Regions from separate parts of the Streptomyces sp. HUAS TT7 genome, predicted to be linked through region 1. Evidence: riboswitches for the same ligand, from Rfam matches in the RefSeq annotation. Region 1 holds a riboswitch; the other holds the start of a gene.
What was found. Region 1 has a riboswitch for magnesium ahead of ACSHXC_RS05595 (NRAMP family divalent metal transporter). Riboswitches for the same ligand answer to the same signal wherever they lie in the genome.
Positions count from the first base shown of each region.

Region 2: another riboswitch for magnesium. It lies ahead of ACSHXC_RS38605 (hypothetical protein); the one in region 1 lies ahead of ACSHXC_RS05595 (NRAMP family divalent metal transporter).

Region 1 is NZ_CP196175.1:1,289,336-1,295,422, reverse strand. Features, by position in the region: gene ACSHXC_RS05600 (serine hydrolase domain-containing protein) at 1-628, shown strand, start outside; gene ACSHXC_RS05595 (NRAMP family divalent metal transporter) at 910-2,553, opposite strand; M-box (ykoK) riboswitch at 2,849-3,022, opposite strand; gene ACSHXC_RS05590 (mechanosensitive ion channel domain-containing protein) at 3,188-3,856, shown strand; gene ACSHXC_RS05585 (hypothetical protein) at 4,124-4,348, opposite strand; gene ACSHXC_RS05580 (HipA family kinase) at 4,457-5,251, shown strand; gene ACSHXC_RS05575 (TetR/AcrR family transcriptional regulator) at 5,248-5,886, shown strand.
Region 2 is NZ_CP196175.1:8,491,775-8,497,861, forward strand. Features, by position in the region: gene ACSHXC_RS38585 (MgtC/SapB family protein) at 1-582, shown strand, start outside; gene ACSHXC_RS38590 (hypothetical protein) at 881-1,261, opposite strand; gene ACSHXC_RS38595 (winged helix-turn-helix domain-containing protein) at 1,316-1,735, opposite strand; gene ACSHXC_RS38600 (hypothetical protein) at 1,920-2,180, opposite strand; gene ACSHXC_RS38605 (hypothetical protein) at 2,187-2,537, opposite strand; M-box (ykoK) riboswitch at 2,979-3,153, opposite strand; gene ACSHXC_RS38610 (hypothetical protein) at 3,288-3,575, opposite strand; partial or broken gene ACSHXC_RS38615 (gamma-glutamyltransferase family protein) at 3,671-5,427, opposite strand; partial or broken gene ACSHXC_RS38620 (ISL3 family transposase) at 5,571-5,798, opposite strand; gene ACSHXC_RS38625 (putative glycoside hydrolase) at 5,827-6,087, opposite strand, start outside.

The DNA.
Region 1 (6,087 bases):
CATCACCAACAACGTCATCCGCGAGGCCGGGCTGCGGCACACCTACTTCCCGCGCTCCGCCCGCATCGAAGGGCCGCACGCCAAGATGTACGAGTCGTTCTACGGCACCATCGCACCGGCACGCGACTACAGCGTCTACGACATGTCCTGGGCCGGGACGGCCGGTGCGATGGTCTCCACGATGGACGACCTCAACGACTTCTACCGCCGGCTGCTGGGCGGGAAGCTGCTCTGCGCGGCACAGCTGCGGGAGATGAAGACGACGGTTCCCGCGTACGAGCCGGAGGCGGGACAGGAGGTGGCGATGCGGTACGGGCTCGGTCTGTTCACCCTCAAGATGCCCAGCGGCGGTTGGTACTGGGGCCACGACGGTGGCGTGTTCGGGGCGGGGACCTGGGCGATGTCCACGGAGGACGGGCGCCGCCAGGCCGCGATCGGCCACAACCTGATGAAGTACGAGCGGTTCGGCGACGACGGCAAGCCGCTGCCGAACCCGATCGGCGACGCACTTCTCGCATACATGGACCAAGCACTCAGCGGCACCCCGGCCGAGCGGGTCCACGGCGTATCGCCGGTGCCCCAGGGCCTGCCCGCCCCCGGTCAGCTGCGCCCCAGTCCCGCCCCGTAACGGGGTCGAACCGGTCGCCCGAGAGGGGCTGATGCCCCGCCCCCTGAGCCGTCGGCTGGACGACACTCCGCGCTCGCACCGGGGAACGCCGGGCCCGGGTGTTACGTCACCGGCAGGTGTGCCGGCTGCTCTCCCCGGATACCGGCCACCCGGCAACGTGCTGAAGGAAACGCATCGGATCCCCCCTTGTTCAAGGGGAGTTGGTGACGGGCCGAGGGGAGTCGACGGCTGTATGGCGCTGCGTCCGCGAGGGCGGCGTTGTTCGCCGCCCCGCGCGGGGCTCACTGGCCGAGGGCGACCTGGACGACCTTGATGACGACCAGGATCATCGCGATCAGCAGGTAGGTGCGCAGGGCGCCCATGCCGATCTTGCGGGTGGTGGACATGGTCGGCCGGGTGAGTGTCTCCAGGGGCGGCATCCGCCAGCCGTCGCGTCCGGTGCGGTCGATCGGGTCTTCCTTGGTGCCGGTGCGCCGCCGGGTGAAGGAGTATCCGGCTGCCAGGACCCCGGCCACGCCGCAGGCGGCCATGATGTTCAGGATCGCGTTCGCGGTGATGTCGGGGAACAGGACGGAGGCGGTCAGGATGACGGAGAGGGTGACCAGGACGCCGACGACCGCGGCGGTGAACGCGTTGGTCTTCGGGCCGTTGACCCACGGGCCGAGCACGGCCTTGTCGTTGCAGAGGAGAAGCAGGAATACGGAGGCGGACGGCAGCAGGACTCCGGCCAGGGTCTGTACGCCCTGGGTGAGCAGGCCGAGCGGGGAGCCGGGGATCAGGACGATCGTGGCGGCCACGGCCACCAGGCCGGCATAGATGGCGTAGAAGCCCTTGGCGCCCTTCACGCCGCGGTGCAGCGAATGCTTCATGCCGAACACGTCGCCGATGGCGTAGGCGGTGGAGAGTGAGACTGCGAAGGCGCCGATGATCGAGGCGTCGAGGAGGGCCACTGCGAAGAGCACGCCGGCGACCTTGCCCGCGTGGGCCTCGATGCCGGCCGCGACACCGGCGGTGTCGTCGAAGTTGCCGAAGCCGCTGGTTCCGGCGAACGCGGCGGCGGCCATGCCCATGACGGCGGCGGCGCCGATGATGACGATGGCGATGCCGAGCCACAGATCGGCCTTCTCGTACTTCATGAAGCGCGGGGTGATGCGCTTGTCGATGACGTACGACTGCTGGAAGAACAGCTGCCAGGGCGCCACCGTGGTGCCGACGATGCCGATGATCAGCAGCATCACCGTCGCCAACTCACCCGAGCCGCCGGGCATGTTGGGCACCACGAAGTCGTGTGCCATCTGCGAGGAGGCCGGGTGAATGATGAAGTACAGCGGAACCAGCAGCAGCGAACCGGCACACAGGATGATCGCGATGCGCTCGAAGCGGCGGAAGGATCCGGTGAACGCGGAAGCGATGATGACCGCCGCGGCCAGCACCACCGACGCCACCTTGGGCAGCCCCAGATACCCCGCGGCCAACGTGATGCCGATGAACTCGGTAACGAGGGTGAGGGCGTTGAGGAGGAACAGGTCGATGACGCTGAACGCGCCCCAGAACTTGCCGAACCGCTCAAGGATGAGGCGGGCGTGTCCGACGCCGGTGACCGCACCCAGGCGCAGCACCATCTCCTGGTTCACGTAGAGCACGGGAATCAGGAGGAGCAGGGTCCACAGCAGGCTGGTGCCGTAGTTCTGGCCGGCCTGGCCGTACGTGGCGAAGGCGCCGGCGTCGTTGTCGCCGACCATCACGATCAGGCCCGGGCCGACTATCGCAAGGAGGGTCTTGAGCTTGGCTGACAGGCCCCGGCGCTCGCCGTGGTCGTCCTGCTTGATGGTGCCCAGCGCGCCGCGGATGTCGCCGACGTGGGCGTCGTCCAGTACGGCGGTGCGGGGGGTCGGAATGGTGGGCCTGGCGGGTGCGGTGGTCATGGTGAGCCTCCCGATTCCCCTGGCAGGGGGAGAACATGGGGGCACGCGGCAGTCACATATGGCACACCGAAGCAGCCCGGCCGCCCGGGACGGCCGGGGGCCGTACGGGTGCGGGTGAGAAGGAGTGTGCGGAGGGAGTGTCGTTATCGCGTGCCGAGGACGGGCGAGGTCGATCGGATGCGGGGCCGACTATGGCCCGGACTACTGCAACTGCAGTCCATGTCTCTCGCCTCCTTCCGGCCGGAGCGCACACGGGCGCTGGACGACGCGGCAAGGAGCGGACCGGGCGGATCCCGGTTCACCCCAACTCGTCAGAGCTTTGGCACTGCACGGCGTAATCCCCCTGCTGGGGAAGCCACTTGGGGTCACCCCTTAAGTCGGGGAGACCTGTCCTGACCCTGGGCGTCTCTCGACGTCGTGGGGTCAGTGGCCTGTGTCCGTGCAGACGCCTCACCGAACGAGGTGCCTTCTTCAAACCTCCAGAAGCATAGCCTGATTCTTGCGCGATCACGCAACTACTTGGTGAACCCTTGACGCGGAACGACTCGTTCGGGTTCCGCCGCACCGTGGCCGAACCGCCTCCGCGAGTGCGGGTACTCTGCTCCGCGACGTTCACACCACAGGGGGCCCATCGATGGACCACGACCACAAAGCCGCAGGCAGCACCGTTGGGCACGGCCTGCACTGGCGCGGGGTGATCCGCACCCGGCGGGCCGTGATCACCACGTCGCTCGCCCTCGGCGGGCTCGTCGTGTCGCTCAACTTCGGCGGACTGCTCGGCAATCCGGACAGCCACCAGTCGATGACGTCCCGGGTGGTCGCCGGCATCAGCGCGGGGGTCTTCCTGGTGGGCGCGCTGATCGCCGTGCGCGGAGCCACCGACGACCTGGTGAAGCTGCTGACCGGGCGGCTCAGCGACAACCGCTCGGCCGCGCTGCGCGTGATATGCCTGCTGTCCGGCTACGCACTGGTGATCCTCGGCGCACTCAGCCTGGTCCGGGTCCCGTGGGAGAAACTGCTGGTCGGCGGTGCGCTGACCGGCGTGATCCTGGGCATCGCCGCCCAGCCGGTCCTCGGCAACATCTTCGCCGGCCTGGTACTGCTGGTCGCGCACCCCTTCACGATCGGCGAGAGGATCAGCGTCCAGTCCGGCCCGCTCGGCGGCCGCATCGAGGGCGAAGTCACCGATATGACCCTGCTGTTCATCGAACTCCACACCGACGACGGCAAGATGCTCCTGCCCAACAACGCCGTACTCGGCGCCGCGATCGGGCCGCCCGCTCGGGAGACGGCCGCAGCCTGAAAGCCGCCACCGCCTGGCGCCGTGCTCGACGACGGCATTCTTGAAGCCGGTGCCGACTCAGCTCCTGGCGATGGCGGGGCGGGTCTTCTTGGCCCGGCCGAGAAGGCGTCGCGCCGAGGTGCACGGTGATCCCCTCCGGCCATGACTCACGTTCGGTCAGCAACCCGGGACTTGGAGCCACGAGAGGTGAGTCGTGGCAGTGGGCACACCAGGGCGTGGCTGATCGAGAGATGCTGTAGCCGGCCGCGTGCGCAGGGCGGTCCGCGCCTATGCGGAGGGCGAGTTCTCCGCGGCGTGCCGGGCGCGTGCCTGCTTGAGGGCGGTGTCGAAGTCGCGCTGGGTGTCGTCACACCAGTGGAGAAGGTCGGCGAGGGCTTGCTGCAGGGTCTCGCCGGGGCTGCGGCGCCAGCCGTCGCCCGAGAGCGTGTATGTCTGAAGAGCCGCGTTGGCGCGTCCCACCGCGGCCTCGTGCCCGACCGTCGTCACTGTCATCGTTCCCTCCCGTGGAAGCTCACAAAAACGATAGCGCGTTGTATATTTGCAGTGCATTTCACTTTTAGCCGGGGCGGGCGCCAGCAGCCGGAGCAGGGACAGGAGTGTATGGAGACACCCTCGGACGGGCTGCGCACGGTGACGGCCGTGCGGTATGTGACCCCGCTGCGGAGCGGCGGCTCCGTCCCCGGCATCGTCGAGGCCGACGACCTGGGGACGTACGTGGTCAAGTTCACCGGCTCGGCACAGGGCCGCAAGGCGCTCGTCGCCGAGGTCATCGTGGGCGAACTGGCGCGTCACCTCGGGCTGCGGGTACCGGAGTTGGTGCTGGTGGACTTCGATCCCTCGGTAGCCGCCGAGGAACCGCACCAGGAGGTGCAGGACCTGCTGCACGCCAGCGCGGGGATCAACCTCGGCATGGACTACCTGCCGGGAGCCGCCGACTTCACTCCGGGTGCGCCCGATGCCGATCCGGTGGAGTCGGCCAGGATTCTCTGGCTGGACGCGTTCACCGCGAATGTGGACCGTACGGTGCACAGCCCGAATCTCATGACGTGGCCGACCTCCGGCCGCCAAGAGCCCCGTCGGTGGCTCATCGACCACGGCGCGGCGCTGGTGTTCCACTACCGGTGGGAGGGCGCGGCGGACGCGGTCGGCAAGGCCTACGACTTCCGGTCGCACGCGCTGGGCTCGCCCGGCCTCGACATGGCGGCGGCGGACGCCGAACTGGCCCCCCGGGTGCCCCCGGAGGTGCTGCACCGGGTGGTCGCGGCCGTGCCGGACGCGTGGCTGGCCGACGAGCCGGGGTTCGCCACCCCGCAGGACGTCCGCGACGCCTATGTGACCCACCTCGCCTCCCGCGCACGGGTATCCGCCCAGTGGCTTCCCCAGGAGCTGCTGTGAGTGAAGGACTGCGGGAGCGGAAGAAACGGCAGACGCGGCAACGGATCTCCGAGACGGCTCTCGGCCTGTTCGTGGCACGGGGCTTCGACAACGTCACCATCGCCGAAGTCGCAGCAACCGCGGACGTCTCGGTCAACACCCTCTACAACTACTTCGCGGCCAAGGAAGACCTCGTTCTGCCGCCGGACGAGGCATCCCCGCAGCGGCTCGCCGACATCGTGCGCGCCCGGCAGCCCGGCGAGTCCGCCGCGCGAGCGGTGCTCGGCCAACTGCGGGACGAACTGCGGCGCCGGGACCGGAAGGTGGGCCTGACCGCGGGCTTCGGCCCCGTATTCGAGATGATGCGGGCAGCCCCCACGCTCACCGCCCGCCTGGAAGACCTCGGCCGACAGATGACCGACGCCCTCGCCGCGGTCCTGGCCGAAGAGACCGCAGCGGCCCCCGACGACCAGACGCCACGCGTGGTCGCCAGCGAGATCGGCTGGTTCCACTCACTGCTCTACAGCGAGATCGGCCGACGCATCGCGGCCGGCGAGAAGCCCGCCGCGATCGCCGAGGCTCTGCTGGAACTCCTCGACATCGTCGAGGAGACCCTCGGCCAACGAGCGCTCGGCTACGCCATCCGCGAAGGCTGACGCCGCCGGTACGCCCTCCCAGCACCGCTGAACCCGCGACCGTGGCGTCAGTCCCGCCCTGTGCTCTCCTGGCCCGCCGCCCACCGGGCGGTGAGCGTGTCCACGGCGGTGACGGCGCGCCTCGTGCGGGCGTGCGCACCGTGTTGCTGAACTCGACGTGCAGGAACGGGACATCCTCGGCTGCCGCCTTGCGGCCCTCGA
Region 2 (6,087 bases), 7.2 Mb from region 1:
GTCCTCTACAGCGAGGCGGTCGGCGACACCGGCAGCCCCACCCGGGTCGCCTCGTACGTCGTCTCCGGCATCGGCTTCCTCGGCGGTGGCGTGATCCTGCGCGACGGAGCGTCCGTACGCGGCCTCAACACCGCCGCCACCTTGTGGTGCTCGGCCGCCGTCGGGGTCCTGTCCGCCTCCGGCCGCCTGGGGCTGGCCCTGATCGGCACGGTCGCGGTCCTCGCCGTCCATCTGGCGCTGCGGCCCGCCGGACGGCTCATCGACCGGGTTCCCCAGCACGACCCCGACACCGAAGGCGTACGCGCCACCGTCCACCTCGTGTGCGACCGCGGTGAGGACGCCCACATCCGCGCCCTGCTCCTGCAGTCCATGGCGGGCAGCGGGCTCACCCCCACCGGACTGCGCGTGCGGCGCGAGGACGACGACACCACGGAACTGCGGGCAGTCGTCGCGGTCGGCGGCGACCCCGCCCGCGCCCTGGAACAGCTCATCGCCCGGCTGTCGCTCGAACCCGGCATCCACGACCTGCACTGGCACCTGGACGCAACGCCCACCGAAGCCGAACGGGACGCAGTGGCGTGAACGACCACGACCTGCCCGCGGAACGCCGACGAGGAGGGCTGTGACTTCGGGGGACAGACCCAGGCGGCCGACGAGCCAGGCCGTGTCGCGGGCTCGCCCTCGCAAGGCCGCCGGACCCCTGCGGCGTCAGCTGTGCGGTCAGGCGCAGGGCCGCTTCGAGCAGGGCCGGGACGCGCGGATTCGCGCCGCGGTAGAGCATGCGGGTGCCGTTGCGGCGTACGGTCACCAACCCGACCGCCCGCAGCCGGGCGAGGTGCTGGGGGAGACCGCGGCATGGACGGGTGACGGAAAGGTGACGTCAGGATCCGTAACCGTGTGTATGGAAGGGCCTCCTTGTCGGCTGGGGCTTGCGCGTCCGGGTGTCGGGTTCACGGTGCTGGTGCCAGTGCAGGTCGCGCACGCTGGGCTCGCGGGACAACTGATCCACCAGTTGGTCCAGAAGCATGGTTCCCGGACCGTCCAGGGCCACCGCAAGTCGCAGACACGCGGTGGCCGCGTCGTGGCGGTTGACGTGCAGGCCCAGGAGGTGCGCGCTGGGCTTGGTGAGAGCCAGCACGCACAGTGCGCGCACCTTGGTCTCCGCACGCCGGCCGCAGTGGATGTGAACGGTGGCAAGGGACGCAGCCGAGGCGGCAGGCGGCCCTGCCCTCCTCACCCGCACACGGGGCAGGAATCGCACGTGGACACCTCCTTGAGGCGTGAGTACCGCCGGGCGAAGGCGGAGGGGAGCGAGTCAGTCACCCATCGCGGGCAACGCCGCGGTGGGTGACGGGTCGAAGGCGTAGCCGACCTGCCGTACGGTGCGGATCATCGTGCGGTGGCTGGGGCCGAGTTTGCTGCGCAGACGCGCGATGTGTGTATCGATGGTGCGCATGTCGCCGGAGGGGCTCTGCTGCCAGACGAGTTCCATCAGCTGTCGGCGGGTGTAGACGCGGTCCGGGTGTGCGACAAGATGGGCGATCAACTCGAACTCCATACAGGTGAGGCTCAGCTGGCGCCCTTCGGTTGAGGCGCGGCGGGTTCCGCAGTCGACGACGAGGCCGCCCGCACGGTGCACCGGGGCCTTCGGCAGTTCTGGGGCTTCGGGCCGGGACGACGACTGCGGTGCGGGCTGGGTCTGTCGGCGCCACCCTTTCCCCGTGGGCGCGGTCAACAGGTCACGGTGAACGCGGTGGACCAATCGGTAGTTCAGGGGCATGTCCCCTCCTGTGGAGTCAATGCGGTGTCAGTGTCATGGTGCGCAGTCCGGGAATCAGAGCTCTCTGCGGGCCGACCTCGCGGGCGAGGTGCGCAGTCAAGCCACACCGCGCGGCGTTGTCGCCTGCTGGGGGCCGGTGCTAATGCCAGGTGGCTTCGAGGTGGCGTCGACCGTCGGAGCCGGTGACGGGGTGCCAGTGGGCGTGCGGGGCCGAACCGCTGCGGGCGCGTGCCGAGGGAGTCCGCGCCGCCGCCGGGCCCGGGGCCGCGCGGATGACGGTGCTGTCCAGCGGGCTGTCGGCGAGTCGCCGCAGAATGCTGCTGAACAGCTCGCGGAGCCGACCGTGTTTGCGGGGCGTGGCGCGGTGGACGGGGAAGTGGATCGCGGTCAGGACGGACATGGGTGATCACCTCCGTGTGGGGCGCAGGGCGCGGGCGGGAGAAGACGGGAAGCCGGGCGGGGTGCCGGTGGCGGCTCGGCTGATGCGGTGGGCGGCCGCCAGCGGCAGGTCGGTGAAGTGGGCCAGCCAGCGGGCCTCACGGCCTTGGCGGGCGAGCAGGTAGGCGAGGTGGACGCGCGGGTGGTACGCGGCGTGCCGGGCGTGCGGGCCGGGACAGCCGGCCGGGTCGTCCAGGAGATAGGTGCGCGGGGTGCCGTCGAACAGCGTCAGGGGCAGCGACGGGCAAGTACATCCGGCCGGTGAGAGACGGCGGACGGGGGTTGTGGTCGGTTTCGAGAGGTGCTGGAGGAAACGCATGGGTCCTCCCTCGTTCAAGGGGAGTTGACGACGGTCTGGCTCTTGAGCCGCGGGGCGGTGGTGTCCGCCGCCCCACGCGGGGTTCACTGGCCGAGGGCGACCTGGACGATCTTGATGACGGCCAGGATCATCGAGATCAGCAGGTGCCCAGCCGCTGTGGACGCTGCTGCTGCTCGTGAAGGTGCGCAGCAGCAGTCCCTCCTGCGGGCACGCAGCACCGACACCCGGCACGGCGAAGCCGCACGGGTGCGTGGGGGAGTGGGGATGCGCAGGGGAGGTGGTTACCGCGTACCGGAGGTCAGAGAAGACAGACGGAAACGGGTATGGGGCCGACTGTGGCCCGGACTACTGCAACTACCGTCCATGTCTCTCGCCTCCTCCCGGCCGGGGCACCCGCAGTGCCGCATCGACTCGGCAAGGAGCGGACCCACCTCGCGGGTGGGTTCACCCCAACTCGTCAGAGCTTTGGCACTGCACGGCGTAATCCCCTTGCCGGGGAAGCCACTTGGGGCCCACCCCTTGAGCCGGGGAGACCTGTCCCGCCCCTGGGCGTCTCTCGACGTCGTGGGGTCGGTGGCCTGTGTCCGCGCGGACGCCTCACCGAACGAGGTGCCTTCTTCAAACCTCGAAAAGCATAGCCCCCTTCTTGCGCGATCACGCAAGTACTTGGGGAACTCTTGACGCGGGCCGAATGCCCAGCCTGCGGGGTGGCACCGTCGCCGGACGCCGCCCGGGGCGCGGATGGGCTGCTCAGTGCCTCTGTGGGGCATGGCCTGTACTGGCGTGGGGGTGATCCGCACCCGGCGTGCCCTCGTCGCCACGCCGCTCGCCCTCGGTGGGCTCGTCGTCGAAGCGTTCGCAGAACGCGGCTAAGGTGGCGGCGAGGTGGTCGACGGACTGTGCGGCGAACACGAAGGGCGTCTTTTGGCCGCGGGCCGCCGCCGCGAGGGCGTTGCGCCGCGTCAGATAGTGGGGGTCGTGGAGGCCAGGGTGCCGGTTGTCAGGTGCGGCCGGGATCGGTCCCGAAGCGGGGCTCATGGCACGTACTGTTCCCAGAAGATGACGGAGCGTCAGCAGGCCGCGATCGAGGGCAGTGAAACCTGGCCCGCCGACCAGGCAGGTGTCCTGCACTGTCAGCGGCCGACCGCGTAGCAGTGCATCCCCCGCGGGCTGGCGGCGGAGGAGAGGACACCCGTGTCCGGGTCCCGGGAGACCGCGCACACCCGTCCCTGCGACCACGGACCGGCGACGGTGACGTCATGTCCCCGGGCGCGCAGCTCGGCTATCTGCGCGCGTCGCCGATGCGCGACTCGACGGTGAGGCTGCCGGGACGCATCGTGCGCGGGTGGAAGGAGCTGGGAAAGCCGTCGGTGTGCCATTCGGGCGCGTCGATCGCGTCCTGGAGGCCGAGGCCGCCGAGGGCGACTCCGAGGAAGAACTGCAGGGACCATTGGTCCTGCTGGTCGCCGCCAGGGGTGCCGAACGCCATGACCGGAACGCCCTCGCGCAGCCCGAGGGAGGGCGAGAGCGTGGTGCGTGGACGGCGGCCCGGGGTCAGCGAATTGGGCAGGGACGGCTGTAACCAGGCCATCTGCAGGCGGGTGCCGAGCGGAAAACCGAGCGAGGGAATCACCGGGTTGGACTGGAGCCAGCCGCCGCTGGGCGTCGCGGCGACCAGGTTCCCCCAGCGGTCGACCACGTCGATGTGGCAGGTGTCGCCGCGGAACGCCCCGTCCGAGCCGACGGTCGGCTTGCCCTCCCCGATCAGGCATGCGTCCCGTCGGCTGTCCGGTGAGTGGTGGCCGGGCAGGCGCGGCGTGCGCCCGTCCGGGCTGCCCGGGCGCAGTTCGTACGACGCCCGATCGTCGATCAGGGCACGCCGCCCGTCGTTGTAGGGCCTGCTCAGCAGGTCGGCCACGGGGACGTCGGCGGCGTCGCCGTACCAGGCCTCCCGGTCCGCCATGGCGAGCTTGGTCCCCTCCACCAAGGTGTGCAGGCAGTCGGGCGAGTCATGGCCGAACCCGTCGGGGAGGAGGGCGAGTTGCTGCAGAAAGACCGGGCCCTGGCTCCAGGGACCGGGCTTGCAGATCGTCCAGCCGTTCCAGTCGTACGTCAGCGGGGCTTCGTACTGCGCCCGGTAGCCGGCCAGGTCGTCGCCCGTGAGGGTGGACGCGTGGCGCTCGCCGGAGCTGTCCAGGGCGGGCCTCGCGGCGAACTCGGCGAGCGCTTCGCCGATGAAGCCCTCGCGCCAGATCGTGCGGGCCGCCTCGATCCCTGCCTCGCGGGAGGCTCCTGCGGTGCCCTTCAGCAGGGTGTGCCAAGTCGCGGCCAACGCGGGGTTCCTGAACAGGGTGCCCGGGCGGGGTGCGGGCAGGTACAGCTCGGCGGACGTGGTCCATTCCGCCCTGAAGAGTCCGCTCAGCGCCCTGACGGCAGCGCTGACGCCCGTGCCGACGGGATGCCCCTGCTCGGCGTAGCCGATGGCGTACTTCAGCACCTCGGCCAGGGACTTGGTCCCGTAGTCACGAAGCAGCAGCATCCATGCGTCGAAGGCGCCAGGGACTGCGGCGGCCAGTGGACCGGTCCCCGGTACGAGGTCGAGCCCGAGCGAGCGGTAGTGCCCGATCGTCGCCCCCGCGGGGGCGGGGCCCTGCCCCGCCAGCACCCGGACCGGCCCTTCCGCCGGGGCCACAATGATCGGCACCTCACCGGCCGGGCCGTTGAGGTGCGGCTGGACCACGTGCAGCACAAACCCGGCGGCCACCGCCGCGTCATAGGCGTTGCCGCCGTCCTCCAGCACGGCCATCGCCGACTGCGAAGCGAGCCAGTGCGTGGTGGCCACCATGCCGAAGGTTCCCTGCAGAGTCGGACGCGTGCTGAACGTGCCCATGCTGGTCGACCTCTCCACCGCTCGGCGAACAGTACTGATCGGACGCCGTCAAAGGTAGTTCGCATCCTGCGAGTTCGAACAGACAGCGGGCTTGGGCCGAGCTTCGCACGTGGCGGTGGCTGCACTGCCGAACTCGGCTGCTGCTGGGCCAGGGTCCCGGATCCCGCCGGCGGTCCGAGCCGGCCGGACACAACGCGACGAGGGCGGCGCTCCCCGTTCGATCTCGTCGGCGAGTGGGACGTGCGGCGCCGGTACCGGTCCAAAACTCCGGGCACCTGCTCACAGAAGGTCTGTGGGCAGCCGCTCGTAGGACACACCAGACGCCGCACCCGCACGCGAACCACCACCCGACGGCCATCGGTCGGAACGTCGGTCCCCCGCTGGGGATCCAGGCTCTTGTCAGCGCAGGGTGGTCAGTGCCGCCCCTTGATACGAGGCTCCGGCGTTCCAGAGCAGGAAGGAGTTCATGCCGTCTCCGGCCGCCGCTCTGATCTGGTCGGCGACTTCGGTGGGGCCGTAGTGGACGCCCAGGGAGAAGTCCTGGAGCCAGGGGACGACCGCGGCCCCGGTGCCCTTGACCTGCTTGGTGAAATCGGCCAGCGACCGGTTGACGATCTCGTACGGGCTGGCGTTCGGACTGGCGACCCCGTACTCACCGGC